2 regions of the Streptococcus sp. KHUD_012 genome follow, and region 1 is predicted to be linked to the other one. Evidence: predicted binding sites of a transcription regulator. Region 1 holds the regulator's gene; the other holds the start of a gene.

The links. Region 1 encodes Rex, which represses fermentation and respiration genes when NADH is low (regulators of the CRP and FNR family bind a similar motif). Its sites were predicted from a motif close to TTGTGAANTANTTCACAA; they were not measured.
Region 2: a site for Rex is predicted at 5,181-5,198, ahead of ABVF55_RS05795 (formate/nitrite transporter family protein). Genes of this name have one in related genera too.

The regions. Positions count from the first base shown of each region.
Region 1 covers NZ_CP159355.1:1,333,465-1,350,210, forward strand. The annotation lists gene ABVF55_RS06345 (CYTH domain-containing protein) at 89-646, shown strand; gene ABVF55_RS06350 (ribose-phosphate diphosphokinase) at 719-1,675, shown strand; gene ABVF55_RS06355 (cysteine desulfurase family protein) at 1,685-2,797, shown strand; gene ABVF55_RS06360 (DUF1831 domain-containing protein) at 2,807-3,154, shown strand; gene ABVF55_RS06365 (DUF4649 family protein) at 3,156-3,371, shown strand; gene ABVF55_RS06370 (redox-sensing transcriptional repressor Rex) at 3,502-4,149, shown strand; gene radC (RadC family protein) at 4,352-5,035, opposite strand; gene ABVF55_RS06380 (hypothetical protein) at 5,090-5,368, opposite strand; gene ABVF55_RS06385 (class A sortase) at 5,548-6,291, opposite strand; gene gyrA (DNA gyrase subunit A) at 6,305-8,761, opposite strand; gene ABVF55_RS06395 (L-lactate dehydrogenase) at 8,960-9,946, shown strand; gene ABVF55_RS06400 (NUDIX hydrolase) at 9,991-10,407, opposite strand; tRNA gene ABVF55_RS06405 (tRNA-Arg) at 10,464-10,535, opposite strand; gene rpsA (30S ribosomal protein S1) at 10,767-11,966, opposite strand; tRNA gene ABVF55_RS06415 (tRNA-Gln) at 12,135-12,206, opposite strand; tRNA gene ABVF55_RS06420 (tRNA-Tyr) at 12,256-12,336, opposite strand; gene ABVF55_RS06425 (DUF2969 domain-containing protein) at 12,389-12,619, opposite strand; gene ABVF55_RS06430 (branched-chain amino acid aminotransferase) at 12,854-13,876, opposite strand; gene parC (DNA topoisomerase IV subunit A) at 14,052-16,505, opposite strand; gene ABVF55_RS06440 (aminoglycoside 6-adenylyltransferase) at 16,720-16,746, opposite strand, start outside.
Region 2 covers NZ_CP159355.1:1,213,344-1,230,089, forward strand. The annotation lists gene ABVF55_RS05770 (CshA/CshB family fibrillar adhesin-related protein) at 1-1,486, shown strand, start outside; gene ABVF55_RS05775 (dihydrofolate reductase) at 1,633-2,142, shown strand; gene clpX (ATP-dependent Clp protease ATP-binding subunit ClpX) at 2,351-3,583, shown strand; gene yihA (ribosome biogenesis GTP-binding protein YihA/YsxC) at 3,595-4,197, shown strand; gene ABVF55_RS05790 (glucosaminidase domain-containing protein) at 4,347-5,051, shown strand; gene ABVF55_RS05795 (formate/nitrite transporter family protein) at 5,220-6,017, shown strand; ribosomal protein L10 leader region at 6,079-6,213, shown strand; gene rplJ (50S ribosomal protein L10) at 6,252-6,752, shown strand; gene rplL (50S ribosomal protein L7/L12) at 6,828-7,196, shown strand; gene ABVF55_RS05810 (hypothetical protein) at 7,435-7,878, shown strand; gene ABVF55_RS05815 (hypothetical protein) at 8,026-8,478, shown strand; gene ABVF55_RS05820 (hypothetical protein) at 8,587-9,036, shown strand; gene ABVF55_RS05825 (ABC transporter ATP-binding protein) at 9,214-10,950, shown strand; gene ABVF55_RS05830 (ABC transporter ATP-binding protein) at 10,964-12,742, shown strand; gene ABVF55_RS05835 (right-handed parallel beta-helix repeat-containing protein) at 12,932-14,959, shown strand; gene ABVF55_RS05840 (GNAT family N-acetyltransferase) at 15,075-15,581, shown strand; gene cls (cardiolipin synthase) at 15,711-16,746, shown strand, end outside.

The sequences.
Region 1 (16,746 bases):
CCTTGTAATCTGAACCATTTTTGTATACAATAAACACATCTCTTATTATATCATGAATCGCTTTCGAAAAAAAGCAAAGGACTACAAAATGAACCATTTAGAAATTGAATACAAAACCTTGCTAGACAAGGAGGAATACCAATCCCTCCTTCCACTTTTTGATGATACAGAATTGGTTGTCCAAACCAATCACTATATCGATACCCCCGACCAGCTCATCCGTAAGGAAAAAATGGCCTTGCGGGTGCGTACTTTCACAGATCAAGCTGAGTTGACTCTCAAAGTCCCTGAGGCAGTTGGCCATTTCGAGTACAATCAAAACCTCAGCACAGAAGAAACCGAGACGATCCTTCAACACCAACAGTTTCCTGACGGAGAAATCAAAAATCTCTTGATCTCTAAAGAAATCCCCGTTGAGCAACTCGCTGTCTGGGGAAGCCTTACAACAGAACGCTTCGAAAAAGAAACAGCTGCAGGCTTGGTAGCACTAGACCACAGTCTCTATCTAGACACTGAAGATTATGAGTTGGAAATCGAGGTCGAAACTGCTGAACAGGAAGAAAATTTCCATCAGTTCATCAAAGAGCATGGAATCGTCTACAAAGCTGCAAAAAATAAAATCGCCAGATTGGCGGAAAGGTTGTAAAATAGCTGAAATTATCGCAAATTTTTGCTAAAATAGTGCTAAGATCAAAAATCTAAATGAGGTTGGAATCACATGTCAGATAAAAAAAATATGAAGCTCTTCTCTCTCAATTCAAATCCAGAGATTGCGCAAAAAATCGCGGATCATGCTAGGGTTCCACTTGGGAAAATTTCATCCCGTCAATTCTCAGATGGTGAAATCCAAGTCAATATTGAGGAAAGTGTTCGTGGATATGATATTTATATCATTCAATCAACCAGTTTCCCTGTCAACAATCACTTGATGGAACTCTTAATTATGGTGGATGCTTGCCAACGGGCCAGCGCAAATACTGTCAATGTGGTCATGCCTTACTTCGGCTATGCCCGCCAAGACCGGACTGCTGCTCCTCGCGAACCAATTACTGCTAAGCTTGTCGCAAATATGTTGGTCAAAGCTGGGGTGGATCGTGTCGTCACACTGGATCTCCATGCAGTGCAAGTCCAAGGTTTCTTCGATATTGCCGTGGATAACCTCTTTACCATTCCACTTTTTGCAGAACACTACATCAACAAAGGTCTAACTGGTCCTGATGTCGTAGTCGTCAGCCCTAAAAACTCTGGTGTCAAACGAGCTCGCAGTTTAGCAGAATATCTTGATGCACCGATTGCGATCATTGATTACGAGCAAGATGATGCGAACCGTGATTATGGCTATATTATCGGGGATGTCAAAGATAAGAAAGCGATCTTGATTGACGATATCCTCAATACTGGTAAGACATTCTCAGAAGCTGCGAAAATCGTCGAACGCGAAGGTGCTACTGAAATTTATGCTGTATCAAGCCATGGTTTATTTGTAAAAGGTGCTGTTGAATTATTAGACCAAGCTCCGATCAAAGAAATCTTAGTAACTGATTCTGTCGCTCCAAACGGACCAACTCCAAAAAATATTAACTATCTGACAGCTAGCGAACTGATCGCTGAAGCTATTGTTCGCATTCAAGAAAGAAAACCTGTTAGTCCTCTATTTGCCTACCACAAGAAATAAGGTCTTAATGTGATATATTTTGATAATGCCGCAACAACTCCCCTTCTACCTGAAGTCATTGATAAAATGTCTGAAACTATGAAGACCACATTTGGAAATCCATCGAGCCTTCATGCTCATGGACGGATGGCTAGTAAACTTCTCCGAGAATCTCGCGAGCAAATTGCTCAGTCTCTCCATACTCTTCCAAATCGTATTTTCTTCACTTCAGGTGGATCAGAAAGTAATAATACCGTTATAAAAGGCTACTGCTTGAAACACCAAGCAGATGGCAAACACATCATTACGACCGCTTTGGAACACCATGCGGTTCTTGAACCCATCGAATATCTTGTAGAACGTTTCGGATTTGAAGTTACGATCGTCCAACCAAGAGATGGACGCATTAAGGCTAGTGATATCAAGGCGGCTCTTAGACCGGATACCATTCTTGTCTCTACCATGTTTGCCAATAACGAGACAGGCGATCTTCTTCCGATTAAAGAAATCGGAGAACTCTTAAAAGATCATCCAGCTGCCTTTCACGTTGATGCTGTCCAAGCAATCGGAAAGGTCCCTGTCTATCCTGAAGAGTTGGGAATTGATTTTCTCAGTGCTTCTGCCCACAAATTCCATGGACCAAAGGGCGTCGGTTTCCTTTATGCAACCTCCCCAGATTTTGATAATCTTTTACATGGTGGGGATCAGGAAAGTAAGATGAGAGCCAGTACGGAAAATCTCATTTCTATTGTCGGGATGGCAACCGCGCTTCAGCAAGCTACACTTCATCAAGAAGAAAATTTCAACCAGGTTCAAAAACTTGGCCAAGAACTAGTTAATGGTTTAACAGACTACGACTACTACGTAAATGCGAATGACGATCATCTCCCATTTGTTTGGAATCTTGGCTTCCCAGGCGTCCAAAATGATGTATTATTGATGCGACTCGATCTTGCTGGAATTTCTGTCTCTACAGGTTCTGCTTGTACCGCTGGTACAGTTCAACCTAGCCATGTCCTAAAGGCACTCTATGGGAAAGATAGCTCACGCCTAAAAGAATCCCTTAGAATTAGTTTTTCAGAACTCAATACCGTAGAGGAAGTTCAAGACTTCCTCGCAACACTAAAAGAAATTTTATCATAGGAGAACAATATGGCTTTTGAAACAAGTGTTTCATTGAAAGACTGCAAATATACCTATAGTCTACACCCAAATGTAAAAAAATATACCTTACGTGACAATACATTTGCTGTTACAAAAGTTGGAAATTACGAATTAAATCGTTTGCTTGAAGCTGTTCCAAATAGCGGTGAAGGCTTCTTGCTTAAAATTATCTTCAACAAAGACCTCACAGGTTTTAAAATCAATATTACAGACAAATCTGGGCTTCGTCTGGTTAATATCTTTAAAAATCCAGAAAATGACATTATCCAACAAAAATTTTATTTCCTAATGGATAGTCTTGTCGAAAGAGAAATTTTTAACAAAACAGAGGTCTAATATGGTAACCCTAACTTATATCGATGCTTATCAAGTAGAACGAACTACTACTTATACTGACCTTGCGGCTTGTATCCTTGCTTTTTCAGGCTGTGTAACCTTGCCTGACTCTTACTCAATTGTTTCCATTGAATATAAGGGACAAAAGCTTCCCTATACAGGTCGAGTCGATGGGCTCTATGCTTATCTGAAAAAGGTAGAACAAGCTGAAAACTAAGCTGATGCTGATGGAACTCTTCCATCGCCATCAGCTTTTTCTTTAGACAAAAATATTTTTGAAAAAGCGTTCTAGATAGTTGATTTTTTCACAATCTTCCTATACAATAAGAGGGAAAGGTTGTGATATTGTGAAACATGATAAAAATACTCCAATTCCACGCGCAACAGCAAAACGCTTATCGCTCTACTACCGCATTTTTAAACGCTTTAACTCTGAAAAAATAGAGCGCGCCAATTCCAAGCAAATTGCTGATGCAATTGGGATTGACTCTGCTACTGTTCGACGAGATTTCTCATATTTTGGTGAATTAGGAAGACGTGGATTTGGTTATGACGTAAAAAAACTGATGAACTTCTTTGCCGATCTCTTAAATGACAATGCCATTACCAATGTCGCTATTGTGGGGATCGGAAATATGGGAAGTGCGCTCCTCAACTATCGCTTCCATGAACGCAATAAGATGAAAATTGTCATGGCTTTTGATGTAGATGATCATGAACTGATTAATACCAAAAGTAAGGATGGGATCCCCATTTATGGGATTTCTACGATCAAAGAGAATCTCAAAAAAGAAGGCATTCAAACAGCAATTTTAACTGTCCCAAGTATTAAAGCGCAGGAAGTTGCTAGTCTTTTAGTAGATGCCGGTGTCAAAGGAATTCTAAGCTTTTCTCCGGTCCATCTGACAGTTCCTAAAGACGTTGTTGTCCAATATGTCGATCTCACTAGTGAATTGCAAACACTCCTTTATTTCATGCGTAAAAATGAAGAATAAAGACTTATACATTAACAAGAAAAGAGGCTGGGACAAAAGTCCTAGCCTCTCAATTATTTTTGGATTGTCGAGCAAGACACAGTGATTGAGTGGGCTCTACTACGCTGATTTTAACAGCTTTTACAGCCCTAGTCAACTGTGCGGAGGTGGGACGACGAAATCGAATTCTAACGAATTACCGATTTCTGTCCCACTCTCTTTTTTATACCAAATAATCGGTTTCTTCACGGTAACTATAATAGTTTTCCTCAGATACAATCAAGTGATCTAGTAGTGTTAAGCCCATCACTTCACAGGCCTCTATGACTCGATGCGTTACTTCATCATCATTTTTACTTGGAAATACGGCACCAGATGGATGATTGTGCGCCAAGATGATAGAGGTTGCCATGTGCTTCAGTGCATAATGCAGGATTTCACGTGGCTCCGCAATACTTCGATTCACGGTTCCAATAAAAATGGTCTGCTGATGAATAATTTCATTCTGTGTATTCAAATAGAGGGCAACCAGGTGCTCCTGCTTTTTATGGCCAATTTCCTGTTGAATTTTATGGGCCAATTTCTGACTACTCATGATTTGTTCGGAACTCATTAGTTCATCTTTATGAATCCTTCGTCCAAACTCAATAACAGCCTGAAGTTCGATGGCCTTCACTCGCCCAATGCCAGAGATTTCCTGTAGCTCCTCTAGGGTTAATTGCCCTAACTCCTTTAAACTATTTACCGAGCTCAAAAGACCTTGTGCAATCTCATAAACGCTTTTTTGCTTGTTACCTGTCCGTAAGAGAATGGATAACAATTCCTGATGACTTAGCTTATCCACCCCTTCAGAAACTAAGCGCTCCCTAGGAAGCAAAGATGGTTCAATAAATGATATGTCGTACATAATTTCCTCCTCACTTATTAATTCGTAATAAATTGAGAAAATAACGACCTTTCATTATTTACTGGCGATTTCTTGCTTCAAATCATCTAACACTAAGACTTCATCTTTATTAAAGCGGATCTGATAACCTGTTTGAACTTGTTCAAGCTCCTTTAAAAACTGTTGAATTTCACAGCGGATCAAGTACTCCTGACTCTGAGGAATGGCTTCTAAGGTTTGGTAGACTTGCTCTACTTCGTAGATTCCTTTCGTAATTAATCCATTTCGTGGAAAATCATTTATTAAGAGATTATAGAAATGATGCAAGAGATGATAAATTCGCTCTTTTGTCACTATTCTACCTCCTTATCATACTCTTTCTCCTCTTATTATATACCTATTTTCCCTCAATATTATGATAAATTCCTTACATTATATTACCAATCGCTTACAATTTTACAAGAATCCTTTAGTTATTTCATGCCATACTATAAAGAAAAAAGCCCCGGCATCTCTGCCTCGGGCTTTATTTCTTAAAGTTGCATTTGATTATAAGACTTGCTGAATGAATCCAGGATGTCCTTTGGAGCCTTGTCATAGTCAACAGAGGTTTCCAAGTTTCCTTTTACAATCGTACGGTAAGTCGCTGCAGCATCCTCACAGGTCACCAAGGTGATTTCATTAATACCTTCACGATCTTGAATGACATCTACACGGTCTGGAGTCACTGTCTCAACAGACGAGATGACATAAGTATAGATTTTTTCTTTGTCCGTGATGTAGATCTTCATACCAGCCTTGGCTTTCTCTAATGGTGAGAACAGCATGGCATTTGCTCCAGTAAGGCCAAATACGTGGTGACTAGCAAGAGAATAATTGCCTTGTCCCATGACTTGGTTTTCCTTCATAGTCCCTGCTCCATAGTAAAGGGCTACGTTTTCGAGTCCTTTAAAAATTGGAAGGTTCATGTTCAATTCAGGAATCGAAATCCCCCCAATTACAGGAAGTTTTTGAGCCTGCCATTGGGCATTGATCACGGCTTCCGTCGAGAGTGACTGGACATGTTTGAAATCAAAGCTCGTCTTCACTTCTTTGTTTTTATCAATAGTCTTTTTATCGACCTTGCTAACCTGGTATTGATTGGTATGCCAAACCATGATCATATTGCGGATCGGAGCATTGAAAATTAAGAGAAGCGAGAGAATAATCAAAAGTGTTGCAACGATGTTGATAAGAGTATTACGTAAACTCTTTTTCTTTTTTCTTTTGCGTGACATGCTGTCCCCTTATCTATTCGTTTTCTTCCACTACTTCTTCATCTTTTTCATCAGGTTGTACAGTTGTAAAGGTCACAATTTTCGCATCCTGATCCAGTCTCATGACTTTCACACCCTGAGTCGAACGACCCGTTTGAGAAATGTTAGCCACACCTGTCCGGATCATAACTCCGGTATCGGTAATGATCATCAGATCTTCATCCCCTTTAACGGTTAAAAGACCAGCTAACGGACCATTTTTCTCTGTAATATTGGCTGTTTTGATTCCTTTACCACCACGGCCCTTGGTTGGGTATTCGCCAGCCATTGTCCGCTTACCATACCCTTTTTCAGTAATGACCAATACTTCGTCCTGATCGGTGATAACACTTGCTCCAACAACCTTGTCTCCATCACGGAGATTCACACCACGTACACCAGTGGCAGAACGTCCCATATTGCGGACTACAGCCTCATTAAAGCGGACAGAATAACCATACTTGGTACCGATAATAACGTCAGCATTGCCATCTGTAAGGAAGACATTGATTAATTCATCCTCATCACGCAGATTCAGAGCTTTGAGACCGTTCTGACGAATATTTGAAAATTCAGCTACATTGGTCCGTTTGACTAAACCTTGTCGCGTCGTAAAGAAGAGATAAGCTTCGTCACTGCGGTCTTGCTCCACATTGATAATGGTTTGAATAGATTCACCTTCGTCCAATTTTAAGAGGTTGACGATTGGTAATCCTTTAGCTGTCCGGCCATATTCTGGAATCTCATAACCTTTCAGACGATAGACACGCCCTTTATTGGTAAAGAAGAGCAAATGATCATGGGTGCTCGTAGAGACCAGTTCACGGACAAAGTCATCATCTTTGACACCAGTTCCCTGAACACCACGTCCACCACGTTTTTGAGCCGTAAATTCCGCTTGGTCCAAACGTTTGATGTAACCTTTATTAGAAAGGGTGATTAAGACATCTGTTTCTTCGATCAAATCCTCATCTTCAAGAGAAAGGACTTCTCCGATCATCAACTCAGTTTGGCGAGCATCGCCAAACTTGCGTTTGACTTCTTCCAATTCTTCCTTGATGATGGTCGCCACACGTTCTGGCTTCGCCAAAATGTCAGCCAAATCAGCAATCAAGGCAACCAAATCATCGTATTCACTTTGGATCTTGTCTCGTTCCAAACCGGTCAAACGACGAAGACGCATGTCCAAAATAGCTTGGCTTTGACGTTCAGAGAGCTTGAACTTAGCCATCAATTCAGCTTGTGCTTCAGCGTCTGTCTGGCTATTGCGGATAATCCGGATCACTTCATCGATGTGATCCAAGGCAATCAGCAAACCTTCTAAGATATGGGCACGTGCTTCCGCTTTTTCTTTATCAAAGATGGTCCGTCGAGTCACCACTTCTTTCTGGTGCTCAATATAAGCCCCTAAAATTTGGCGAAGAGAAAGAATCTTTGGAACACCATTTTGGATCGCCAACATATTGAATCCAAAATTGGTTTGCATTTGCGTCATCTTAAAGAGGTTGTTCAAAATAACGTTAGCCGAAGCATCTCGGCGGACCTCAATCACAAAACGAATCCCTTCACGGTTTGATTCATCACGTACAGCTGTAATCCCTTCGATCCGTTTTTCTTGCACCAAGCGAACGATGTGCTCGTGAACCTTGGTTTTATTAACCATATAAGGGAACTCAGTGACAACAATCCGTTCACGGCCACTCTTAGTTACTTCAATTTCTGTACGAGAACGAAGAACAATTGAGCCTTTTCCTGTTTCATAGGCTTTGTGGATACCTGATTTCCCCATGACCAAAGCACCTGTCGGGAAATCTGGACCAGGAAGAACTTCCATAAGTTCACGGGTCGTTACCTCAGGATTATCCATCATCAGCTTCACTGCATCAATGGTTTCTCCCAAATTGTGAGGAGGAATATTGGTTGCCATCCCAACGGCAATCCCAGTAGCACCATTGACGAGAAGGTTAGGGAAACGTGCAGGTAAGACCAAAGGTTCGCGTTCGCTGGCATCATAGTTATCAGCGAAATCAACTGTATTTTTGTTGATATCCCGCAACATTTCAAGAGCAATCTTACTCATACGGGCTTCTGTATACCGTTGTGCAGCGGCGCCATCACCGTCCATAGAACCAAAGTTTCCATGACCATCCACTAACAGGTAGCGATAACTCCACCATTGCGCCATCCGAACCATGGCTTCATAAATAGAGGAATCCCCGTGTGGGTGGTATTTACCCATAACATCCCCTGTGATACGGGCTGACTTCTTATGTGGTTTATCTGGCGTAACACCCAATTCATTCATTCCATACAAAATACGACGGTGAACAGGTTTCAAACCATCACGAACATCAGGAAGGGCACGAGCTACGATAACACTCATCGCATAATCGATAAAACTCGTCTTCATTTCTGATGTTAAATTCACATCAATTAGATTATTATCCTGCATTCAAAAAATGCCTCTCTTTACTTAATTCACCATACTATTATAACACATTTTAGCCTATTTTTCTTCTTAGGAACACAAACGTAAAAACGTTTACATCAAGGATTCATACTGTTTCAGATGACAAAGACTTTCAAAAGTGGTAGAATGAAGTCGTATGAGAATCTATCTCAAAAAAAAATGAAGGAGACGTTTAGACTCATGGATTTGACTAAACAACACAAAAAAGTTATCCTTGTCGGTGACGGTGCCGTAGGTTCATCTTATGCATTTGCACTTGTCAACCAAGGAATTGCACAAGAGCTTGGAATTATCGAAATTCCTCAATTGCACGAAAAAGCTGTCGGAGATGCGCTTGACCTTAGCCACGCCCTTGCCTTCACTTCACCTAAGAAGATCTATGCGGCTGAGTACGCTGACTGTGCGGATGCTGACCTTGTTGTAATTACTGCAGGTGCTCCTCAAAAACCAGGTGAAACTCGCCTTGATCTTGTTGGTAAAAACCTTGCCATTAACAAATCAATCGTAACACAAGTTATTGAATCAGGATTTAACGGTATCTTCCTTGTAGCTGCTAACCCAGTTGACGTTTTGACATACTCTACATGGAAATTCTCAGGATTCCCTAAAGAACGCGTTATCGGTTCTGGTACTTCTCTTGACTCAGCTCGTTTCCGTCAAGCACTTGCTGAAAAATTGGACGTTGATGCTCGTTCAGTGCACGCCTACATCATGGGTGAACATGGAGACTCAGAATTCGCTGTATGGTCACACGCTAACATCGCTGGTGTAAACCTTGAAGAATTCCTTAAAGACACTCAAAACGTTCAAGAAACTGAATTGATCGAATTGTTCGAAGGTGTTCGTGATGCTGCTTACACCATCATCAACAAAAAAGGTGCTACATACTACGGTATCGCTGTTGCCCTTGCTCGTATCACTAAAGCAATCCTTGATGATGAAAATGCAGTACTTCCACTTTCTGTATTCCAAGAAGGTCAATATGGTGTTAGCAACGTCTTTATCGGTCAACCTGCCATCGTAGGTGCACACGGTATTGTACGTCCAGTGAACATCCCATTGAACGATGCAGAACAACAAAAAATGAAAGCTTCTGCTGATGAATTGCAAGCAATCATTGATGAAGCATGGAAAAACCCTGAATTCCAAGAAGCTTCTAAAAACTAAGAAAAAAACATCTCCTTATTAAAAGGGGATGTTTTTTAGCTGCTTTATTTGGATTTGTCAGCAAGGATTTCAAGCAAATAAGGCACAACGAGATTGCTCTCTATGTCTTTCAAAGAAGAAATCCATTTAAAGTCTGTATGCTCTTCTGGATCTAATATAAAATCACGCTCTTCCAAAATCTCGCCAGCATAAACTAGGCGTGTAAAGACAGTATCTTTGCTGGCATCAAATTGACTATCTTCGTGGATAATCTTATTAATCCGAAGCTTTTGATTAACCTCCTCAATAGCCTCACGTAGAGCAGCCTCTCTGGGCAATTCATTCTCTTCTACACTTCCACCTGGAATATCCCAATAAGATGGATAGACATTAGGGAGACCTCGCTTTATTTTCGAGCGTTTGATAAGCAGATACTTCCCGTCTTTCTCAATCAAGGTATGGGCGATTAATTTTACTGTCATTGCATGTTCCTCCAAGAAAGAGCAAAAAAGACTCCGAGGAGCCTCGTTATGAATCATCCACCCTGAGGGAATCGAACCCCCATCTCAAGAACCGGAATCTTACGTGATATCCATTACACTAAGGGTGGCAACTGTTATAGTATATCAAATTCTCGAGAATTTTACAAGTAAAAAAGAGAGTGGGACAGAAATCGGTAATTCGTTAGAATTTGATTTCGTCGTCCCACCTCCGCACAGTTGAGTAGGGCTGTAAAAGCTGATGAAATCAGCGTAGTAGACCCCACTCAACCACTGCGTCTTGCTCGACAATCCAAAAATAATTGAGAGGCTAGGACTTTTGTCCCAGCCTCTTTTGAATATTACAATTCGATATCGCCAAACAAGTCAGCCATTGAGAATCCAGTTTGAGTTTCTGGAAGATCAAAGTCGCGTTTTTCTTGTTTTGGACGACGTGGGCGAGATTGACGTTTTTCTTGTTTTTCGCCTTCTTCTTGAGCTGGACGTTCTTCAAGAGCTTTGATAGAAAGTGATACACGTTCATCTGCTGCATTTACTTCAAGAACTTTAACAGTTACTTCTTGTCCAACTTTAAGAACATCTTTTGGATTTTCAACACGTTTGTGTGAAATTTGTGAGATGTGTACAAGTCCGTCGATACCTGGCAATACTTCAACGAATGCACCGAAGTCAGTCAAACGTTTAACAGTTCCTTCGATAACATCACCAGCAGCCAATTTTTGTTCAACGCCATCCCAAGGTCCAGGGGTTGTAGCTTTCAATGAAAGTGATACACGACCTTCTTCTTCGTTCAAGTCAAGAACTTTCACTTGGATTTCTTCACCAACAGTTACAACTGATTTAGGTGATACGTTGCGTTCGTGTGACAATTCTGTCAAGTGAACCAATCCATCAACACCACCAAGGTCGATGAAAGCACCGAAGCTTGTGATACGTGCAACTTTACCAGTTACGACATCACCAACGTTCAATTTACCAAATACTTCTGCGCGTGCTGCAGCTGATTCAGCTTCAACAACTTCACGACGTGAAAGGATAAAGCGGTTTTCTTTTGGATCTACTTCTTTGATTTTAGCATCAAATTCTTGACCTACGAAACGTTCAGTGTTACGTACAAAACGAGTATCAAGCATTGAAGCTGGAATAAATCCACGAAGTCCTTCAAATTCTACTGAAAGTCCGCCTTTAACAGCGCGAGTTCCTTTAACAGTAACAACTTCTTCTTCACGTCCAACCAATTTGTCCCATGCTTTGCGAGCTTCCAAACGTTTTTTAGATACAAGGTAAGTTACTGTATCAGTATCTTTACCAACTACTTGACGAAGAACAAGCAATTCAAGTGTTTCACCTGGTTTTACCAAGTCGTTGATGTCAGCATCACGATCGTTTGTCAATTCGCGAAGAGTCAAGACACCTTCGACACCAGTTCCAGAGATTGCAACGTTAGCTTGGTTCGCGTCAACTGTCAATACTTCAGCAGTAACAACGTCACCTGGTTCAACTTGGCTAACACTGTTTAGCAAATCTTCAAATTCATTCATCTAAAAAATCCTCCAACAATCAAGTTTTCTAAAACTTGACATACTTATAATTATTTTTCCTAAGCAAGCACTCGCAATGAGATCAACTACAATCTTTAACGACTCATCCTATAAAGAAATAAAATACCTGGATAGATATTTTATCACTTATCTGATATTACCTAAGAACTGGGGTAGCTGGATTCGAACCAACGCATGAGGGAGTCAAAGTCCCTTGCCTTACCGCTTGGCTATACCCCAAAAAGAGCGCTGACGTTAGTCACTTTATCATCGTCACAATGAACGCTAATGGAGAGAGAGGGATTCGAACCCCCGAACCCGAAGGAGCGGATTTACAGTCCGCCGCGTTTAGCCTCTTCGCTATCTCTCCATATAAATCAACAGGATCTATTATACCATTGATTTACTATGATTGCAAGCCCTTATTTATTCAAATTATAATTTTCTATTAGAATTTCAACGGCTTTCTCAAGTTTTTTGTAAAGAGAATCCACATTTCCATTTTTGATGATGGCAAATTGCCCAGCCATGTCTGCAATTTCACCAATCGTTTTCTTTCCAATGGACAAAGTGAATCCATCAAAAGTGTCTTTTCCGACGGTTACTTTACTATCAACGATTTGAATCTCAATTTTCTTATCTTTTTTACTCATTTCAACCCTCTTTTCACTTTTTCTATTTTACAAAAATTCTCTTGATGACGCAAGAGAAAAGGGAGTGGGCAGAAAGAATTTAGTTAGAAATTCCTTCTTTCTCCCACCCCCGAAAAGGGCATTCGGCACTCTTTTGAGCCTAAAAGCGAATGAAGAGAAACTTTAGCTACTACGTCCTTCGTTAAGACTTATTCTCATTGAAGCCTGGACACTTTGGTCTCAGATGCTTTCGGTTTAATCGACTTTGACAATCCATCCTTCTGGTGCTTCGACATCACCAAATTGGATACCGGTCAACTCGTCATAGAGCTTCCGTGTGACAGGACCTACTTCTGTTTCAGAATAGAAGACATGGAAGTCATCACCGTGTTGAACGCCTCCGATCGGAGAGATGACAGCTGCGGTACCACAAGCTCCTGCTTCTACAAAGCGATCCAAGTCATTGATAAAGACATCCCCTTCAATTGGTGTCATACCAAGACGGTGTTCTGCCAAGTAAAGCAAAGAGTACTTGGTGATCGATGGCAAAATAGAAGGACTCAATGGCGTCACAAATTCGTTATTAGCAGTGATACCAAAGAAGTTTGCAGAACCAACTTCTTCAATCTTGGTGTGCGTCGCTGGATCAAGGTAAATCACGTCAGAGAAGTTACGATCATGCGCAATCTTACCTGGCAACATACTAGCTGCGTAGTTCCCTCCAACTTTTGCAGCCCCAGTACCATGTGGAGCAGCACGGTCATACTCATCTTGAATCAAGAAGTTCGTTGGAACCAAACCACCTTTAAAGTAGTTACCGACAGGCATGGCAAAGATGGTAAAGATATACTCATCTGCTGGATGCACACCAATAATATCACCAACCCCAATCAAAAGTGGACGAAGGTAAAGGGTAGCTCCTGTACCATATGGTGGAACATACTCTTCATTGGCTTTAACAACTGCCTTACAAGCATCCACAAACATATCTGTTGGAACTTGAGGCATGAGCAACCGATCTGCCGTGCGTTGCAAACGTTTAGCGTTTTGATCTGGACGGAACAATTGGACGCTTCCATCTTTTGTACGGTAGGCTTTCAACCCTTCAAAGGCTTGCTGACCGTAATGCAAACTTGGAGAAGATTCGGACAAATGCAAGGTCGCATCTTCTGTCAATTCCCCTTTTTCCCAAGCTCCATTGCGATAATGTGCCAAATAGCGATAAGGTAATTTCATATATGAAAAGCCAAGGTTTTCCCAATCAAGTGATACTGTCATGATAGTGCTCCTTTTAATTCTTTCTATTCCTTGTCGATCTGATGTAGGTCGATTCAGTTTCTCAATCTATGTACACTATTGTACACCATTTCATGAGAATTTCAAGCGAAATTTTCAATTTTCAGAAAATTTATTTTCAAAGAAAGTCAGTCCTAGAATGGACCGACGCTTTCTCTTATTTGATAGTAGCTGAAAAAACTTCTTGATCCGAAATGGTATCGTTGACAAAGGATCCATTGCTTGTTCTTTCAGAAATACTTAATTGTGTCAAATCAACTTCTGTCACCTGACCTGTTGTAGAAGTGATCTGAAGAATTTGATCTTGTTCTACCACTTCTTCTTGACTCGTAAAGAGATCAAAATCTCCCTGGTCAGTGAAGACTGGACCTGCCTTGAAGACACGGTGTGGTTTATTTTTCAACTCACGCAAGACCTGTAGTCCCCGTTTAGCCCGACTGGTCACAGGAATATCGTCTTGTAACATCCGTTTGAGACTGCCTCGTTGAGTCAGAATGTACATGCTTGGAGTTGTCGACTTAAAGGCGGCGGCAACTTGATCTCCGTCTTTCAGGTTAATGGCTTTGACCCCTGCTGCTTTGGCTCCTACGACAGGGACCTCCTCAATATTGAAGCGCAACCCATACCCATTTTTAGTAATAATCATGATGTCTTCAAGGACAACTGGCGCAACTGCTACGATACGGTCGTCTTGATCTTTTAGCTTAGCATACTTAGTCGATTTAGAACGATAAGTCCGCCATGGGCTCAATTCCTTGCGTTCAAAGCGCTTGATTTGTCCTTGTTGAGTTGCTGCAAAGTAGGTTACTCCCTCAAACTGATCCACAATCTCCGCAAAGAGAATTTCTTCCTCTTGCTCGAAATTGGTCAAGGTCTGACTGAGGTGCTCTCCGATATCCTTCCACTTGGTATCTGTCAATTCGTGAATTGGTCGATAAATGGCATTCCCCAAGTTGGTAAAGAGTAAGAGATGCTGAGTGGTCTTAGCAGGCTCTACGAAAATCAACTCGTCATCGTCCCGCTTACCGACTTCTTCCAGTGTTGAGGCATTGAAAGAACGAGGCGAGGTCCGTTTAATATAACCAGCACGGGTTACGCTGACAAAGGTTTCCTCTTCGACAATAAGACTGGCTGTATCAATCTCAATCGTCTTAGCAGTGTCTTGCAACTCACTGCGACGAGGGTTGCCAAAGAGCTTCTTGACTTCACGCAACTCCTTCTTCATAAGGTTAAACATAGTCCGTTCATCCCCAATGATGGCTGCCAAGGTCGCGATTTGCTCCTTGAGACTAGCATGCTCTTCTTCCAAGGTGACAATATCCGTATTGGTCAAGCGGTACAATTGCAAGGTAACAATAGCTTCTGCTTGTTCTTCCGTGAAATCGTAGCTAACCTTGAGGTTTTCTTTGGCATCTGCCTTGTTATCAGAAGCACGAATCAAAGCAATCACTTCATCGAGGATGGAAATCACGCGGATCAAGCCCTCTACGATGTGGAGCCGCCGTTCGGCCTTTTCCTTATCAAAGCGCGAGCGAGCGACAATGATATCCCGACGGTGTGCAATGTAGCTAGAGAGAATCGGTACGACCCCCACTTGACGAGGGGTATAGTTGTCAATCGCCACCATATTGAAGTTGTAGTTGACCTGCAAGTCCGTATACTTGAACAAGTAGTTCAAGATTAGATCGGCATTGGCATCTTTTTTGAGCTCAATCGCAATGCGAAGACCATCTCGGTCAGATTCATCGCGAACTTCCGCAATGCCAGCTACCTTGTTGTTGACTCGGACATCATCGATCTTCTTGACCAAAACAGCCTTGTTGATCTCATAAGGGATCTCGGTGACAACGATTTGCTGCTTACCACCTTTGAGCTGCTCGATCTCTGTCTTAGAGCGGACAACCACCCGACCCTTACCAGTTTCATAGGCTTTCTTAATCTCATCCCGGCCTTGGATAATGGCACCCGTTGGGAAATCAGGTCCAGGTAAAAACTCCATGAGCTTGTCTACCTTGGCAGATGGATGGTCGATCATGTAGACCACGGCATCGATGACTTCAGCAAGGTTGTGTGGCGGAATATCTGTCGCATAACCAGCTGAAATCCCTGTTGCCCCATTGACTAAGAGATTTGGAAAAGCGGCAGGCAAAACAGTTGGCTCTTTTTCTGTATCGTCAAAGTTCCAGGCAAATGGCACTGTGTTCTTTTCGATATCTTGCAAAAGATAACCCGCAATTTCAGACAAACGTGCTTCGGTATAACGCATGGCCGCTGGTGGATCACCGTCCATGGAACCATTGTTTCCGTGCATTTCCACAAGGATCTCACGGTTCTTCCAGTCCTGAGACATGCGGACCATGGCATCATAGATGGAACTGTCCCCGTGAGGGTGGAAATTCCCCATGATATTACCGACAGACTTGGCAGACTTGCGATAGCCTTTGTCATGGGTATTGCCATCCTTATTCATAGAATAAAGGATCCGCCGTTGTACAGGTTTCAAGCCATCCCGAATATCAGGAAGAGCCCGCTCTTGAATAATGTATTTGGAGTAGCGACCAAAGCGCTCCCCCATGATGTCCTCCAAGGACATATTTTGAATATTACTCATATAAGATACAAAGGGACGATTCGGCAAGCCGAAAATTTCTGTAGTACCCTAGGGCATCCACATCCGTAATTTTTCGAATTGGTAACGGCTGTAGAAAAACGAGGAAATCGATGCAGGTTTCGATGAACCCGAATCGATTTATCTTTTTTCCTAGGAAATTAGTCCCGTGTTCAGTTACTACAAGTAACTAAACTATCCTTTCTGTAGTTTAAAATTATAATTTGTGTTCTTTATTTACTGA
Region 2 (16,746 bases), 120 kb from region 1:
AGCAACATCTACAGACATCCAAGGTAAGACACAAACAGGCAAACCAACATTCACACCAGGTAACCCAGATGTACCGATGGATGATGATGTGCCAGCAACATTTGAAGATGGTTCAACAACCAAAGAAGTTCTTGGTGTTGGTATCTACACAGTAGCAGCAGATGGAACAGTTACCTTCGTACCAGAAAAATCATTCACAGGAACAGGAACAGGCGTGACTGTTAAACGTGTTGACAAGAACGGTACACCAGTTACAGCTAAGTACACACCAACTGTAACTCCGGTAACACCAACAGCAGAACCAGCAACATCAACAGATATTCAAGGGCAAACACAAACAGGCAAACCAAGCTTCACGCCTGGTAACCCAGATGTACCAATGGATGATGATACACCTGCAACCTTTGAAGATGGTTCAACAACTAAGACTATTCCAGGTGAAGGAACATACACAGTAGCTCCAGATGGAACAGTTACCTTCGTACCAGAAAAATCATTCACAGGAACCGGTACAGGCGTAACAGTGAAACGTGTTGATAAGAACGGTACACCAATTACCGCTACTTACACACCAACTGTAACACCAGTTACACCAACTGCAGAACCAGCTACTTCAATTGGTAAGAAGGGTGCCACTCAAACAGGCAAACCAACCTTCACAGAAGGCGATAGCCGTGTACCAATGAATGACGGAGTTCCAGCAACCTTTGAAGATGGTTCAACTACGAAGACAATTCCAGGTGTTGGTACATACACAGTAGCAGCAGATGGAACTGTAACCTTCACACCAGAACCTGAATTCACTGGAACAGCACCAGCTGTAACAGTGGTTCGTGAAGATGTGAACGGAACAAAAGCTTCTGCAACTTACACACCAACTGTCCTTCCAATCACTAAGTTTGTTGATAAAGAAGGTAAGGAAATCCCAGGATATCCTGCAGTTGATGGAGAAGAGCCAAAAGCTGAAATTCCAGGTTACCGCTTTGTGGAAACGAAGAAATTGCCTAATGGTGATACTGAACACGTCTATGAAAAAGTGACGACTTCATATGTAGACGAAAATGGGGACCCAATCCCAGGTAACCCAACAGAAGATGGGGAACAACCGAAGAAAGATATCCCAGGTTATGACTTCGTGAAGACTGTTGTAGATAAAGATGGAAACATTCAACATATCTACAAGAAGACTGTGACACCAACTCCAATGCCGGATCCAACTCCGACACCAGAGCCACAGCCACAACCTACTCCACAACCGCAACCAACACCAGAACCACAACCTACTCCACAACCAAAACCAGAAGAACCAACTATTCCTGTCGTTCCAGAAACGAAAGAAGAAGTGAAGTATATCGATCCACAAAATCCTACTGCACAACTTCCAAATACAGGAACAAAAGAATCTTCTACTGCTGGTCTGGCAATCTTTAGTGCTTTAGCAGGTCTGTCATTATTCGGATTTGCAAAACGCAAAAAAGAAGACTAAGCTAACTTGTGGCTAAGAAAAACCGCGAAAATCTCGCGGTTTTTTCTGTTTGTATCTAAAAAAATATCCTCCAAACTAGATAGTTGAAATCAGTCTTTTATAAGAAAATTTGATAAAATAGAAGTATCAGTGTAAAGGATGAGAGAATGAAAAAGATAATTGGTATCTGGGCTCAGACTGAAAATGGCATTATTGGAAAGGACCAAGTCATGCCTTGGCATCTGCCAGCTGAGCTTCAGCATTTCAAAGAAACAACCATGGGGCAAGCGATTCTCATGGGAAGAGTGACCTTTGATGGTATGAAAAAACGGGTTCTACCAGGTCGGACCAGCATTATCTTAACGCAAGATCAAGCCTACGATCCTGAAAATGATGCTGTACTCGTCATGCACAGCAAGGAAGAAGTCTTGGACTGGTATCAGAACCAAGAGAAGAATCTTTACATTATTGGAGGCAGTCAGATTTTAAAGCTCTTCTCTGACCAGTTAGAAGAATTGATCCAGACCATGATTCATGCAACGATTGATGGAGATACATTGGCACCAAAATTTGAAGAGAGCCACTATGAAAGAGTCCGTCAAGTCCATCATCCGAAAGATGAGAAGAACCCATATGATTTTACGGTCAACTATTATAAGAGAAAGGATTTAGACTAATGGAGCGAAGTGTCTTTGGTTTTTTTACAGCTGTCCTATGTGTCATCTGTTTGATTTGCGCCTTACAAACCTTTCGTAAAAAACGGTTTGGCCTCGCTATTTTATTCTTACTAAATGCTTTTACCAATCTTGTGAATTCCATTCACGCCTTTTACATGACCTTATTTTAAACTAAATAGAAACAGAAAATGACAGAAAGAGGAAATACATGCCAACGAATCAAAATAATGATATGATGGTTTATTGTTCATTTTGCGGAAAGAGTCAAGATGAAGTCCAAAAAATCATTGCAGGAAACAATGCGTTTATCTGTAATGAATGTGTAGAGTTAGCACAAGAAATTATCCGCGAGGAGCTAGCAGAAGAGGTTCTTGCAGACCTTAGCGAAGTTCCAAAACCAATCGAATTGCTCAATATCTTGAACCACTATGTCATCGGTCAAGATCGTGCCAAACGTGCTCTTGCTGTAGCGGTATACAACCACTACAAACGTATCAACTTCCACGATACGCGTGAAGATGAGACAGATGTTGAATTGCAAAAATCAAACATCCTCATGATTGGCCCTACTGGTTCAGGTAAGACTTTCTTGGCCCAAACCTTAGCACGTAGCTTGAATGTCCCATTTGCCATTGCAGATGCAACTGCTTTGACTGAAGCTGGATATGTAGGAGAAGACGTTGAAAACATTCTCTTGAAACTTCTTCAGGCAGCTGATTTCAATATTGAACGTGCTGAACGAGGCATTATCTATGTCGATGAAATCGATAAGATCGCTAAGAAAAGTGAAAACGTCTCTATCACACGTGACGTTTCTGGTGAAGGAGTGCAACAAGCCCTTTTGAAGATTATCGAAGGAACTGTTGCTAGTGTCCCACCTCAAGGGGGACGCAAACACCCACAACAAGAGATGATCCAAGTGGATACCAAGAATATTCTCTTCATCGTAGGTGGTGCTTTTGACGGGATCGAAGAAATTGTTAAGCAACGTCTCGGTGAAAAAGTCATCGGTTTCGGTAAGAACAATAAAGCCATTGATGAATCAAGCTCTTACATGCAAGAAATCGTGGCAGAAGATATTCAAAAATTCGGGATTATCCCAGAATTGATCGGACGTCTTCCAGTCTTTGCTGCTCTTGAGCAATTGACAGTTGACGATCTTGTCCGTATTCTAAAAGAGCCACGCAATGCCTTGGTAAAACAATACCAAACCTTGCTTTCTTATGATAATGTTGAATTGGAATTCGATGATGAAGCCCTTCAAGAGATTGCTAATAAAGCCATCGAAAGAAAAACAGGAGCTCGTGGACTTCGTTCGATTATCGAAGAAACCATGATGGATGTCATGTTTGAAATTCCAAGTCAAGAAGATGTCAAACTTGTTCGAATTACAAAAGAAGCTGTAGACGGAACTGAAAAACCAATTCTCGAAACAGCCTAGAAAGATAAAATATGGAAATTAACACACATAATGCGGATATCCTCTTAAGCGCTGCAAATAAGAGCCATTATCCTCAAGATGAGATTCCAGAAGTTGCACTTGCCGGTCGATCCAATGTCGGCAAGTCTTCTTTTATTAATACTCTCTTAAATCGAAAAAACCTGGCCAGAACATCTGGGAAACCAGGAAAAACCCAATTGCTCAATTTCTTCAATATCGATGATAAACTCCGTTTGGTAGACGTACCTGGTTATGGTTACGCACGTGTCTCAAAAAAAGAGCGCGAGAAGTGGGGAAGGATGATTGAAGAATACCTCACTAGCCGGGAGAACTTAAAAGCAGTCGTTAGCCTAGTCGATTTTCGTCATGAACCTTCTGCAGATGATGTCCAAATGTATGAATTCTTAAAGTACTACGAAATTCCAGTAATCTTGGTAGCGACTAAGGCAGATAAAATTCCACGTGGAAAATGGAACAAACATGAATCGATCATCAAGAAAAAACTAGATTTTGATCCAGCTGACACCTTTATCGTCTTTTCTTCGGTCACCAAAGAAGGACTAGAGAAGTCATGGGATGCTATTTTAGAAAATGCGTTTTACGAAATAAATTGAAATGACATGAAAATGTCATTTTTGTTTTGGATTTATCTCGCAATTGTAATACAAGTGTAATATAAGTGCCTTTGTTTTCTTCTATTTATATGGTATAATCTCTATAAAGATAAAAGATGATAAAAAATTAATTGGAGATAAATTGTATTATGAAAAAGAAAATACGGAATAAAACGAAATTATTTGGTTTGTTCGTTTCTGTATTAGCAGTGGGGACATTTGCTGCTGCTATGAGCGAGCACGTCACATCAGTTGGTGCTAATGATGGAACTTACCAAGCTTATTCAGACCCTACTGAAGCTTTCATCTCACAAATTGGTGAGTCAGCTCGTCAGCTCGGTCAAGAGAATGACCTTTATGCTTCCGTTATGATCGCACAAGCCATTCTTGAAAGTGGATCAGGTCAGTCTGGCTTGTCTTCTTATCCGCATTACAACCTTTTCGGGATAAAAGGAAGTTATGCTGGTCAATCTGCAGTAATGCAAACTTGGGAAGATGATGGTGCTGGAAATGCCTATACGATTAATGACGCATTTCGTTCTTACCCATCTTACTATGAATCATTGCAAGACTATGTAGCTGTTTTGAAACAAGGACATTTTGCAGGTGCATGGAAGAGCAACACCTCTAGTTACCAAGATGCAACAGCAGCTTTGACAGGTGTTTATGCGACAGACACAAGCTACTATGCAAAACTTAATAACATCATTGAAACTTATAATTTGACTCAATACGATTCACCAAATGTTCAAGGTGGTATTACAGGTTCCGTATACAATCCATATCGCCAACAGTTCACTTCACAAGAAATCTTGAATTTGGATATCGCTTGGGCGAACCGTTTAAATTATTAAAACTAAAGCAGGCAGATGCCTGTTTTTTTGTTGTTTTTTTAGCAAATAGTGTTGTTCGATATAAAACGTATATGGTGAAAGTTTAAGATTTCTTCCTGAAAACCTTTTCAAACTTTTCTCTCTATGATATAATGATTTTGTTCACAAACATTATATAAGGAGAATAGTATGTCTGAATCTAATTTTATTCAAAAGGTTGGAGCGGCGTGTAATAAGAAGGAAGATCTCTATCAGAAATCTAAAACGCGCTATGCAGTCCGTTCTATTTTTGCTGGAGGATTTCTTACTTTAAGTACGGCGGTCGGAGCAGTTGCAGCTGACTTATTAAATACCTTTGTACCTGGATCTGGTCGTTTTCTATTTCCATTCATCTTTGCCTGGGGTTTGGTATACCTCTTATTCTTAAATGCGGAATTAACCACCTCAAATATGATGTATTTGACGGCGGGGACCTATCTAAAGAAAATTAATTGGAAGAAAGCGCTGGAAATTCTTCTTTATTGTACCTTCTTTAATTTAATTGGTGCTTTAATCGTCGCTTTTCTTTTCAATCAAACCACAGCCTTTGCTCATATCGATCCAAAAGGATTCCTAGCTACGGTGGCAGAAAATAAACTCCAACGAAGCAATCAAGTGGTTTTCTTTGAAGGGGTTATTGCCAATATCTTTGTAAATATTGCTATTCTTTCTTATTTATATTTCAAAGATGAAACAGCCAAGGTGCTCTTAGCCCTCTCTGCTATTTATATGTTTGTCTTTATGACCAATGAACACTTGGCTGCAAACTTTGCTTCCTTCTCATTATTGAGCTTTAATTCAGTTTCTAGCCAATTGCCACATTTTGAGTTTTTAAATATTTTACGTCACTATAGCGTAACCTTCTTTGCCAACTGGGTAGGAGGAGGAGTCCTAATGGGACTAGCCTATGCTTGGTTGAATAATATCAAGAGTCTTTATAACGATTAAAAAATATAAAAAAAGTTTGCAAAAGTACTTGCATTCTTTTTTTATATATGATAAACTAATCTACGGTTTGAAAAAACTGCCTAAGACAGTAGGGGAGCTCGACTCATAAAGATCCTACCGAGGACAAAACGTATCAATTAAAAGAAGCGTATTGTACTTTCGTGTCTAGGTTTGGGCGCGTTTTTCTTTTGGAAAAATTCCCCAAGCAAAATAATTACGGAGGTGAACACACTAATGAGTGAAGCAATTATTGCTAAAAAAGCGGAACTTGTTGACGTAGTAGCTGAGAAAATGAAAGCTGCTGCATCAATCGTCGTTGTAGATTCTCGCGGTTTGACAGTTGAGCAAGATACAGTTCTCCGTCGCAACCTTCGCGGAAGCGAAGTTGAGTTTAAAGTTATCAAAAACTCAATCTTGCGTCGTGCAGCTGAAAAAGCTGGTCTTGAAGATCTTGCATCTGTATTCGTTGGACCTTCTGCAGTAGCATTTTCTAACGAAGATGTTATCGCACCTGCGAAAATCTTGAACGATTTTGCAAAAGACGCTGAAGCACTTGAAATCAAAGGTGGTGCAATCGAAGGCGCTGTCGCATCTAAAGAAGAGATTCTTGCACTTGCAACTCTTCCAAACCGCGAAGGACTTCTTTCTATGCTCCTTTCTGTACTTCAAGCGCCAGTGCGCAACGTTGCTCTTGCAGTCAAAGCGGTTGCAGACAACAAAGAAGACGCAGCTTAATCTTAAGCTACGCAGCGTAGCCTAGCTACAAAATAATAAAAATATAAAATTTAAACTTATTTGGAGGAAATAACAATGGCATTGAACATTGAAAACATTATTGCTGAAATTAAAGAAGCTTCAATCCTTGAATTGAACGACCTTGTAAAAGCTATCGAAGAAGAATTTGGTGTAACTGCAGCTGCTCCTGTAGCTGTTGCTGCAGCTGGTGCTGCTGACGCAGGTGCTGCTAAAGATTCATTCGATATCGAATTGACATCTGCAGGCGACAAGAAAGTCGGCGTTATCAAAGTTGTACGTGAAATCACTGGTCTTGGTCTTAAAGAAGCTAAAGAACTTGTTGATGGTGCACCTGGTGTCATCAAAGAAGGTGTTGCAGCTGCTGAAGCTGAAGAAATCAAAGGTAAATTGGAAGAAGCTGGAGCTTCAGTTACTCTTAAATAATAGAGTTTCCAATCAAAATGAAAACCGAGGTTTAGGCCTCGGTTTTTTTGTCGTTGAAAAAAATGATGATAGAATGTGAATAGAGGACTTTTATAAAGCTAACATGTGTAGCTCTCTTTATTTTCTCTAAACCTACTAAATAGTGCAGTTTTAATGATGTTACATTTGCTATATTCCCTTGAGATGTTGCTAATTTGTTGCTATAATGGCTATAAATCATATCATAAAGGAGAAGATGATGAAAAATTTTAAACGTCTTTTGTTAGCTGTTGTAGCTGTCTTTGCAGCCGTCCTTTTGGTAGCTTGTGGCGCTAAAAGCGATAATGGGACTTACGTGTTTGAGCCTACTAAGGATGAGATCAAAGATATTATGCCAAGTGAATTTCAATCTTTGATAGGTGATAATTACTCATTCACTATTTCGATTACAATCAATGATAAGAAAGGTGAGATGAAAGTAGACACCAATGCAGGTGGTCAAAATGTAAATCAAGTGATTGATTTGGAAGTAGACCAAAAAGCTAAAACTCTTGTCTCAGAAAATGAGTATGGGAAAGCGGAAATTACTTATCAAGTTTCAGGAAATGTGTTAACGATTAAGGATGTGAAGAATTCTTTGATGGGTGACACAGACATGTTTAATAACTACATGAAAATTGCTAAGTTCAAAAAAGTTAAATAAGCAATCATGGCGGGATTTAAATTCCGCCTTATTCTATTTCTTTGTTGATACAAGAAATATTACAAGAATATGACATTTATAAACTTTCATTGCCGTGTACCTGAATTGTTGATATAATAGTGTTAATCTAACTAAAAAGGAGAAGTTATGAAAAACTTTAAACGTATTCTTTTGGCTGTAGTAGCTGTTTTTGCAGCAGTCCTCTTGGTGGCATGTGGTGCCAAAAGTGATAACGGGACTTATGTCTACAAACCATCAAAAACTGAAGTGAAGGAAATCCTTGAAGAACAAGGTGCTCCAAGTTCAAGTGTAGATGCATTGATCGACAATGTTAAATTGGAAGTTTCAGTGACCATTAAAGATAAAACAGGTAGCCTTAAAATTAAAGGTGAAATGATGGGACAAAAGACTGACCAATCATTTGATATGAAAGTTGACCAACAAAAGAAAACTCTTCAATCTAAAACAGGTGAAGGTGAGAAGGTTAAATACAAAGTTTCAGGCGATGTGTTCACTTTTGATTTATCTGGTGAGAAGAGTTCAGGTCATGAAGCTGCTTTGGAAATGTTCAAAAACGCTAAATTCAAACGTACAAAATAATACAAGAGAAGGGCAGAGAGTATCTGCTCTTTTTCTTCTTTAAAACATCTTGAATCGGTATTAAAATAGTGGTAAAATCTGATTATAAAATACATTAGGAGATTGATTATGAAAAATATTAAACGTATTCTTTTAGCTTTCGTTGCAGTTTTTGCAGCAGTCCTCTTGGTGGCATGTGGTGCAAAAAGTGATAATGGGACTTATGTCTACAAACCATCAAAAACTGAACTCAAGAAAATTCTTGAGGAGCAAGGCTTATCAGGTAGTCAATTAGAGTCTATTGGAAACGTTATTAATTTTGAAGTTTCTATTAAGATCAAAGATTCTAAAGGAACCCTTAGCATCGCGGGTGAAGTCGCTGGTCAAAAGAATGAGCGATCTTATGATGTCAAAATCAATCAAAAAGAGAAAACAATCTCGTCAAATGATGGTAAAGGAGAAAAGATTACATACAAGGTCGATGGTGATTATTTGACATTTGATCTTTCTAAGTTAAGTAATAGCAACCAAGGGGATCTTATGATTCTTAAAAACGCTAAATTCAAACGCACGAAATAATGCATATGAAGAGTGGGGAAACCTGCTCTTTTGCTTTACTTTTATGACTAGTTTGGTATAATGAATGAGACTACAGATGGGACTGGGGCAGGAATGATTTTCTTTGAAAATGATTTCGTCTCGCTCCCTCTTTTCTGTGTGATCAAGGTTATTATTTATGGAAAAGGAGAATCATCTATGCTTTATATTTGGTCTTACTTGAAAAAGTATCCCAAGTGGCTAGCCCTGAATCTATTTTCAGCGGTCCTGTTTGTTATTGTCAATTTGGGCTTGCCAACGATTCTAGCTCGCATGATTGATGAAGGAATTAACCCGCGTGATGTGGATCGGCTGTATTTCTGGGGCTGGGTCATGTTTGCGATCATTTTGCTCGGGATTGTGGGACGGATTATCTTGTCTTACGCGGTTGGCCAGCTAACGACCACCATGGTTCGCGATATGCGTAATGACCTCTATGCTAAGTTACAGGAGTACTCGCATCACGAGTATGAGCAAATCGGGGTATCGTCATTGGTCACTCGCTTGACTTCTGATGCCTTTGTTTTGATGCAGTTTGCGGATTCTATGTTGAAGATGGGGGTCATCACACCCTTGATGATGGTTTCTAGTGTTCTCTTGATTCTGACGACCAGTCCTTCTTTAGCGTGGATTGTAGCGGTATCTGTACCATTTCTTGCTGTCGTCGTCTGGTATGTAGCAGTTAAGACACGTCCACTTTCCGAGAAGCAACAAAAGACCCTCGACCATCTCAACCAGTTTGCCCGTGAAAATTTGACAGGACTTCGTGTGATTCGTGCCTTTGCCCGTGAAGAATTCCAGGAAGAGAAATTTGCGGCTGAAAATGAAGTCTACGCAGAGAACTCGAATAAATTGTTCAAACTAACTGGTTTGACAGAACCCCTATTTGTGCAGATCATCATTGCTATGATTGTGGCGATTGTCTGGTTTGCTTTGGATCCTCTTCATGACGGTAGTTTGAAAATTGGGGACTTGGTTGCCTTTATTGAGTATAGCTTCCACGCGCTTTTATCTTTCCTCTTTTTAGCCAATCTATTTACCATGTATCCTCGGACTGCGGTTTCTAGCCGTCGGCTCAAGGAAATCATGGACATGCCCATTTCGATCGATCCAAATGAGAATGGTGTAACAGAGACAGCATCTCGTGGCTATTTGGAATTTGACAATGTCACCTTTGCTTATCCAGGTGAGACGGAGAGTCCAGTTCTCCATAATATTTCCTTTCAAGCCAAACCTGGCGAAACCATTGCCTTTATCGGCTCGACCGGTTCTGGGAAATCTTCACTTGTGCAGTTGATTCCTCGATTCTATGATGTCACTTTAGGAAAAATTTTGGTGGATGGTGTAGATGTCCGTGACTACAATCTGAAAGCCCTTCGCCAAAAGATTGGTTTTATTCCGCAAAAGGCCTTGCTCTTTACAGGAACCATTGCTGAGAACCTTCGTTATGGGAAAGAAGATGCCTCTGTACAAGAGCTAGAACAAGCGGCTGAAATTTCCCAAGCCAAGGAATTTATCGACAGTCGTGAGGAGCGCTTTGATACGCATTTGGCAGAAGGTGGTAGCAACCTTTCAGGTGGTCAAAAACAACGCTTGTCCATCGCTCGTGCCGTTGTCAAAGATCCAGATGTCTTTATTTTTGATGATTCCTTCTCTGCCTTAGACTACAAGACGGATGCCACTTTGCGCAAGCGTCTCAAAGAAGTTACAGGAGATGCGACCGTTTTGATCGTAGCGCAACGCGTGGGAACCATTATGGATGCGGATCAAATTATTGTCTTGGACCAAGGGGAGATCGTCGGTCGAGGAACCCACGATGAATTGATGGAAAGCAATGAGATCTATCGTGAAATTGCCAATTCGCAGCTCGATAGTCCATCATTGACAGAAGAATAGAAAGGAGAAGCAGATGAAACAAGAACAAAACAGTTTTAGTAGACTATGGACCTATTTGAGAGCCTATCGCTTGGAAGTTTGCTTGTCCATTTTCTTAAAAATTCTAAGTGTCGTCATGAGTGTTGTCGAACCCTTTGTTTTGGGGCTTGCCATTACTGAGTTGACAAAAAATCTCATGGATATGGCAAAAGGCCTTGCGGGAGCTGGTCTTAACACCTCCTATATCGCGATCATTATGACGCTCTATCTATTCCGTGGGGTTCTCTATGAGTTGGGATCTTATTATTCCAACTATTTCATGACCAATGCTGTTCAAAAGACCGTTCAGGACATGCGAAATGATTTGTCTCATAAAATCAACCACATTCCCGTTTCTTATTTTGACCGGCATCAGTTTGGAGATTTACTAGGACGTTTTACTAGCGATGTCGAAACTGTCTCGAACGCCTTGCAACAGTCCTTTTTACAAATCGTTAATGCCATCTTTACCTTGCTCTTTGTTATCAGCATGGTCTTATACTTAAACATCCAGCTGGGGCTAGTAGTCATCTTGTCCATTCCGATCACTTATTTCAGTGCTCGATTTATCATGAAAAAATCTCAGCCTTACTTTAAAGAGCAGGCAGATGTTTTGGGAGCCATGAACGGCTTTGTGCAAGAAAATTTAACAGGCTTTAATGTCCTTAAGCTGTACGTTCGGGAAAAATCTTCCCAGGAAGAGTTTCATGATATTACCCATCACCTTCAAAAGGTAGGTTTCAAGGCTAATTTCATTTCTGGCTTAATGATGCCGATTTTAAATGGGATTTCAGATTTGACTTATCTCGTTATCGCTTTGTTTGGTGGCTTGCAAGTGTTAGCAGGTCGTTTGACTGTCGGGAATATGCAGGCCTTCGTTCAATATGTTTGGCAGATCAACCAACCGATTCAAAACTTAACCCAATTGGCAGGGCAGCTACAAAGTGCTAAGTCGTCTCTAGACCGGATTTTCCAAGTCATGGATGAGCCAGATGAAGTAGCAGATGTGACAGAAACCCTCTCTGGAGACTTGACAGGGCAAGTCAGCTTTAAAAACGTTGATTTCCAATATGTAGCGGACAAACCCTTGATTCGTGATTTCAACCTTGAAGTCAAACCAGGTGAAATGGTGGCCATTGTCGGACCGACCGGAGCAGGGAAAACAACCCTGATTAATTTGCTGATGCGCTTTTACGATGTGACTGCAGGATCGATTACAGTCGATGGTCATGATATTCGCCATCTGTCTCGCCAAGATTACCGCAAACAATTCGGAATGGTGCTTCAGGATGCTTGGTTATATGAAGGAACCATCAAAGAAAACCTTCGCTTTGGCAATCTCGAGGCAACGGATGAAGAAATTGTTGAAGCCGCAAAGGCAGCCAATGTCGATCACTTTATCCGGACACTCCCTGGTGGTTACAATATGGAAATGAACCAGGAGTCTAGCAATATTTCTCTAGGGCAAAAGCAACTCCTAACCATTGCGCGTGCGCTCCTAGCTGATCCTAAGATTTTGATTTTGGATGAAGCGACGTCTTCTGTCGATACGCGTTTAGAGCTCTTGATTCAAAAAGCGATGAAGAATTTGATGAAAGGGCGGACTAGCTTTGTCATTGCTCACCGCTTGTCTACCATTCAAGAAGCAGATAAAATCCTTGTCCTCAAAGATGGCCAAATCATCGAGCAAGGAAATCACCAATCCTTGTTAGCAGATAAAGGATTCTACTATGAGCTCTACAATAGCCAATTTTCAAATAAAAAAGCGGAATAAGCTCGTGTCATCGAAAGAGGTTTGAGAAAGTATTCTCAGCCTCTTTTTCTTACTCACTTTTATTACTACATAAAAAGGTTAACATTTCTGCAATAAATTGATACAGAATATTCACACAATTCACCTTGTTTGTCATGATAATTTTTATTAGGATAGAATCGTTGTAAAAAATAAAAGGAGAAACGTGTGATGAATCATTTAAACAAAGATACCGTTTTTGGCATTCGCAAATCTAAGCTTGGAGTCTTTTCTGTCGTGATTGCGATCATGGGGGCTTGTTTTTTGACTGGAAAATCTGTGGCAGCTGATCAAGTTGGAGAGCAGGCACAAGTCCAAACACAAGGGCAAGAAGCGACAACCTCTGATCCCTCAAGCTCTCAAGTAGATACCAGCCAATATGGAGCATCTATGCCTTACACCCGTTATGAGGCAGACAAAGGGAACCTCCTTGGAAAGGCAGAGGTAGAGCAGTCTCAAGACAGTCAATCAACAGCCATTGAAGCGTCCGATCAGACTTATGTCGCTTTAAAAGAAAAGGGAGATGGTGTTTCCTTTAAGGTCAATGAGCCAGCCAATGCCTTAACTGTACGCTACACAGTACCAGATGGAGCCAATGGACAACTCGATGTACAGGTGAATGGTCACAGTGTTCAACAATTGAATCTTTCGTCCTCGTCTAATTGGCAGTACTTGAATGACAAAGGTGTTTATGATAGTGCCCAGGCTGATACACGCGCCCGCTTCCAATTTGATGAAGTACATAGCCTCCTTCCAGGCATTCAACTTCAAAAAGGAGATGTGGTTTCACTCGTAAAAAACAAATCAGACGACGTCCATTATGGTCTTGACTTTGTGGAATTCGAGCAAGCTCCAGACCCGATTGCTCAAGAGGACAATGCCATCAATATTGTTTCTAAAGGAGCTACGCCAAACGATGATACTGATGACAGCCAAGCCCTCTATGATGCGATTTATGAGGCTAAACAAACCGGAAAGAATGTCTATATTCCAGCCGGGCGATTTAATCTCAATCGAAAAGTCGGTATCGATGCTTCTGATATGAAGATTTCAGGGGCCGGTATCTGGCATACCCAACTGCATTTCACTAGCGACCAAGCTGGTGGCGGTGGTTTTGACTTCCTTCACCAAGACAACCATGTTGAATTTAGCGATGTCTATCTATCCTCTAACCTCCGTTCACGCTATGGTGAAAATGCTCAATACAAGGCCATTTCTGGAACGCCAGGGAAGAATTCTCATATTCACGATATTTGGGCCGAACATTTTGAAGTCGGCATGTGGATTGGTGATTATGCTGGAAAAAATGATATGAAGTACACAGATGGTCTAGTAGTAGAAAATGTCCGTTTGCGCAATAACCTGGCTGACGGAGTCAACTTTGCCCAAGGGACTAAGAATTCGATTGTCCGCAATTCTAGTATTCGTGGGAATGGAGATGACGGACTTGCCAGCTGGTCAAGTATTGCGGATGGAACAGAATCGGCAGTAGCAGAAAATAATAAATTCTTGCACAATACGATTGAACTCGGTTGGCGCGCTGGGGGTATTGGAATCTTTGGTGGGAAAGGCCATGAGATCGCCTACAATCGGATTAAAGACAATATCGGTGATGCCGGAATTCGCTTGACGACTGTCTTTAAAGGCCATAACTTTGATCTGAATGAAGAAGGAATTCGGGTTCACCACAATCTTTTGGAGCGTACAGGAACGAAGAGCGATATCTACAACAAGCATCGTGGATCGATTGATGTTGAAACGCGCTATGGAGATATTAAAAATGTCACCATTGAGGACAATGTATTTGTAGCGCCATTTGATACAGGTGTGACCGATCACCTCAATCCAAATGGAGGTATCCTAAATCATGTCGAAGTCAGAAACAATCAAACCATGAGTCAACTCTCTCATCCAGCTCAAGCAGGACTATCTGCTCCTGCTTCAAAACCAATTGGACAAGCCTTGAAAGTCAAAGAAAAACCACTTCAAGCAAGCGCAGTGAAAGTTCCCCTTCAACCATCGAAAGTTCAACCGTCTAAAAAACAAACCGGTCTGAATCTTAAACAAGCAAAGACAGTCACTAAAACAGTCAAACCTAACTATGTCTTAAAAGCAACAAATTCCAAGCAAAAGAGCTTTTTGAAAGCTCCGAGTGCTTTATTCCTTTACCGGATGATGGGGTTACGTCAAACGGTTTAAGAAGGATGGAAATCCTGGATACAATTCCAGGATTTTTTGCTTGCTGCTAGTCCTTCATTGACAGTGAGAAGGCATATCGGTATACTAGGTATAATCTAATGAGGAGGCCACCATAATGATTCGACCCGTTCAGCTCAGCGATGCAGCAGCTATCCGAGCGATTTACCAACCTTATGTGACAGAGACAGCCATTACCTTTGAGGTTGATGTACCGACTGTCCAGGAGTTTGAAAGCCGCATCACAAAAACGCTGACCCAATTTCCTTATTTGGTCGCAGAAGTGGATGGGAAAGTTGTGGGGTATGCCTATGCCTCGACCTATTATGCACGCGCTGCCTATGATTGGACCACTGAATTGTCTATTTATGTAGCAAAAGAAGCGCGTGGACAAGGGATCGGATCGGCCCTTTATACTGCCTTAGAAGAGGAGTTGCAAGCACGAGGCTACTTACGCTTTCTGGCTTGTATCGCAGTTCCGAACGAAGCGAGCATTTCCATGCATGAAAAGCGAGGGTATGTCCAAGTGGCTCATTTCCCAAAGATTGGCTATAAGTTTAACAAATGGCATGATATCGTCTGGATGCAAAAGACGATCGAAGGGCCGGTGAGAAAAATACAGTAGAAATCACGACATTTGTAAATCGCAATAGTTAATTATCCCTGACTTTTTCATAGGCTAAAATGATACTAATAAAATTACTGAAAGAGACCGGAAAGTTGTGATGGTCTCCCCTACATGAAAGGAGCCTTTATGACTGAAGAACAAAGTGCTAGGCTGTTACCTCAAAAGCCCTCCAGATGGGCCAAAATTCTACTTAACCGAAAGGTTCCCATTCTTCTGTTCTTCTTACTGGAATTGGCCTTTCTTGTCTTTTCATATCTCAGTCTACAAGAGCATTTCCCATCCATTATCTTATGGGAACACTTGTTGAGTGTCTTTACCTTCTTTTACTTGCTCAATCGTTCCATGGATTCTCGTTCCAAACTGTCCTGGGTGATTATCATTGCCCTCTTTCCAATTTTTGGGACGGCTCTGCTTTACTTTTCGTTAGCTGATTTGGGTGTGAGACGCTTGAAGAAGCGGCTTGAGGATGCTACAGTGCAGGCATCTGACTATCTAAGCACCGATCCAGAAGTTGCTGATTATTTATCCCAAAGTGATAGCCAATTACAGAAATTAGCTTATTTTCTGGAGCATAGTCCAGCCCAGTTTCCTATCTACAGAGACACAGAGGTCACCTATTTTCCACTTGGAGATGACATGCTACCAGCCTTGTTGGAGGATTTGAAAAAGGCGGAACGTTATATCTTTATGGAATATTTCATTATTGACGAAGGGATCATGTGGGGTGAGATTTTAGCCATTTTAGAGGAGAAGGCCAAGGCAGGTCTGGATGTTCGTGTCATGTTTGATGGGATGAATGAGATGACTACCTTGTCCTATGATTATATCGAGCGATTGCACAAGGTTGGGATTAAAGCTCAGGCCTTCTCACCAGTCAAGCCTATTCTATCAACCTATTACAATTACCGAGACCATCGAAAAATTACAGTAATTGATGGTCAAGTTGCTTATACTGGTGGCGTTAATATCGCTGATGAGTATGTCAATAAACGAGAACGCTTTGGTCATTGGAAGGACACGGCCCTTCGCTTAGATGGTTCAGCAGTTCAAACACTGAAAGCTCTCTTTTTGACCATGTGGTCAGTGACCGGAATAGAAGATAAAGCGGATATGGAGCACTATCTACAAGAAAAACCTCAAAAAAGGAAGAGTCAGGGTTTTG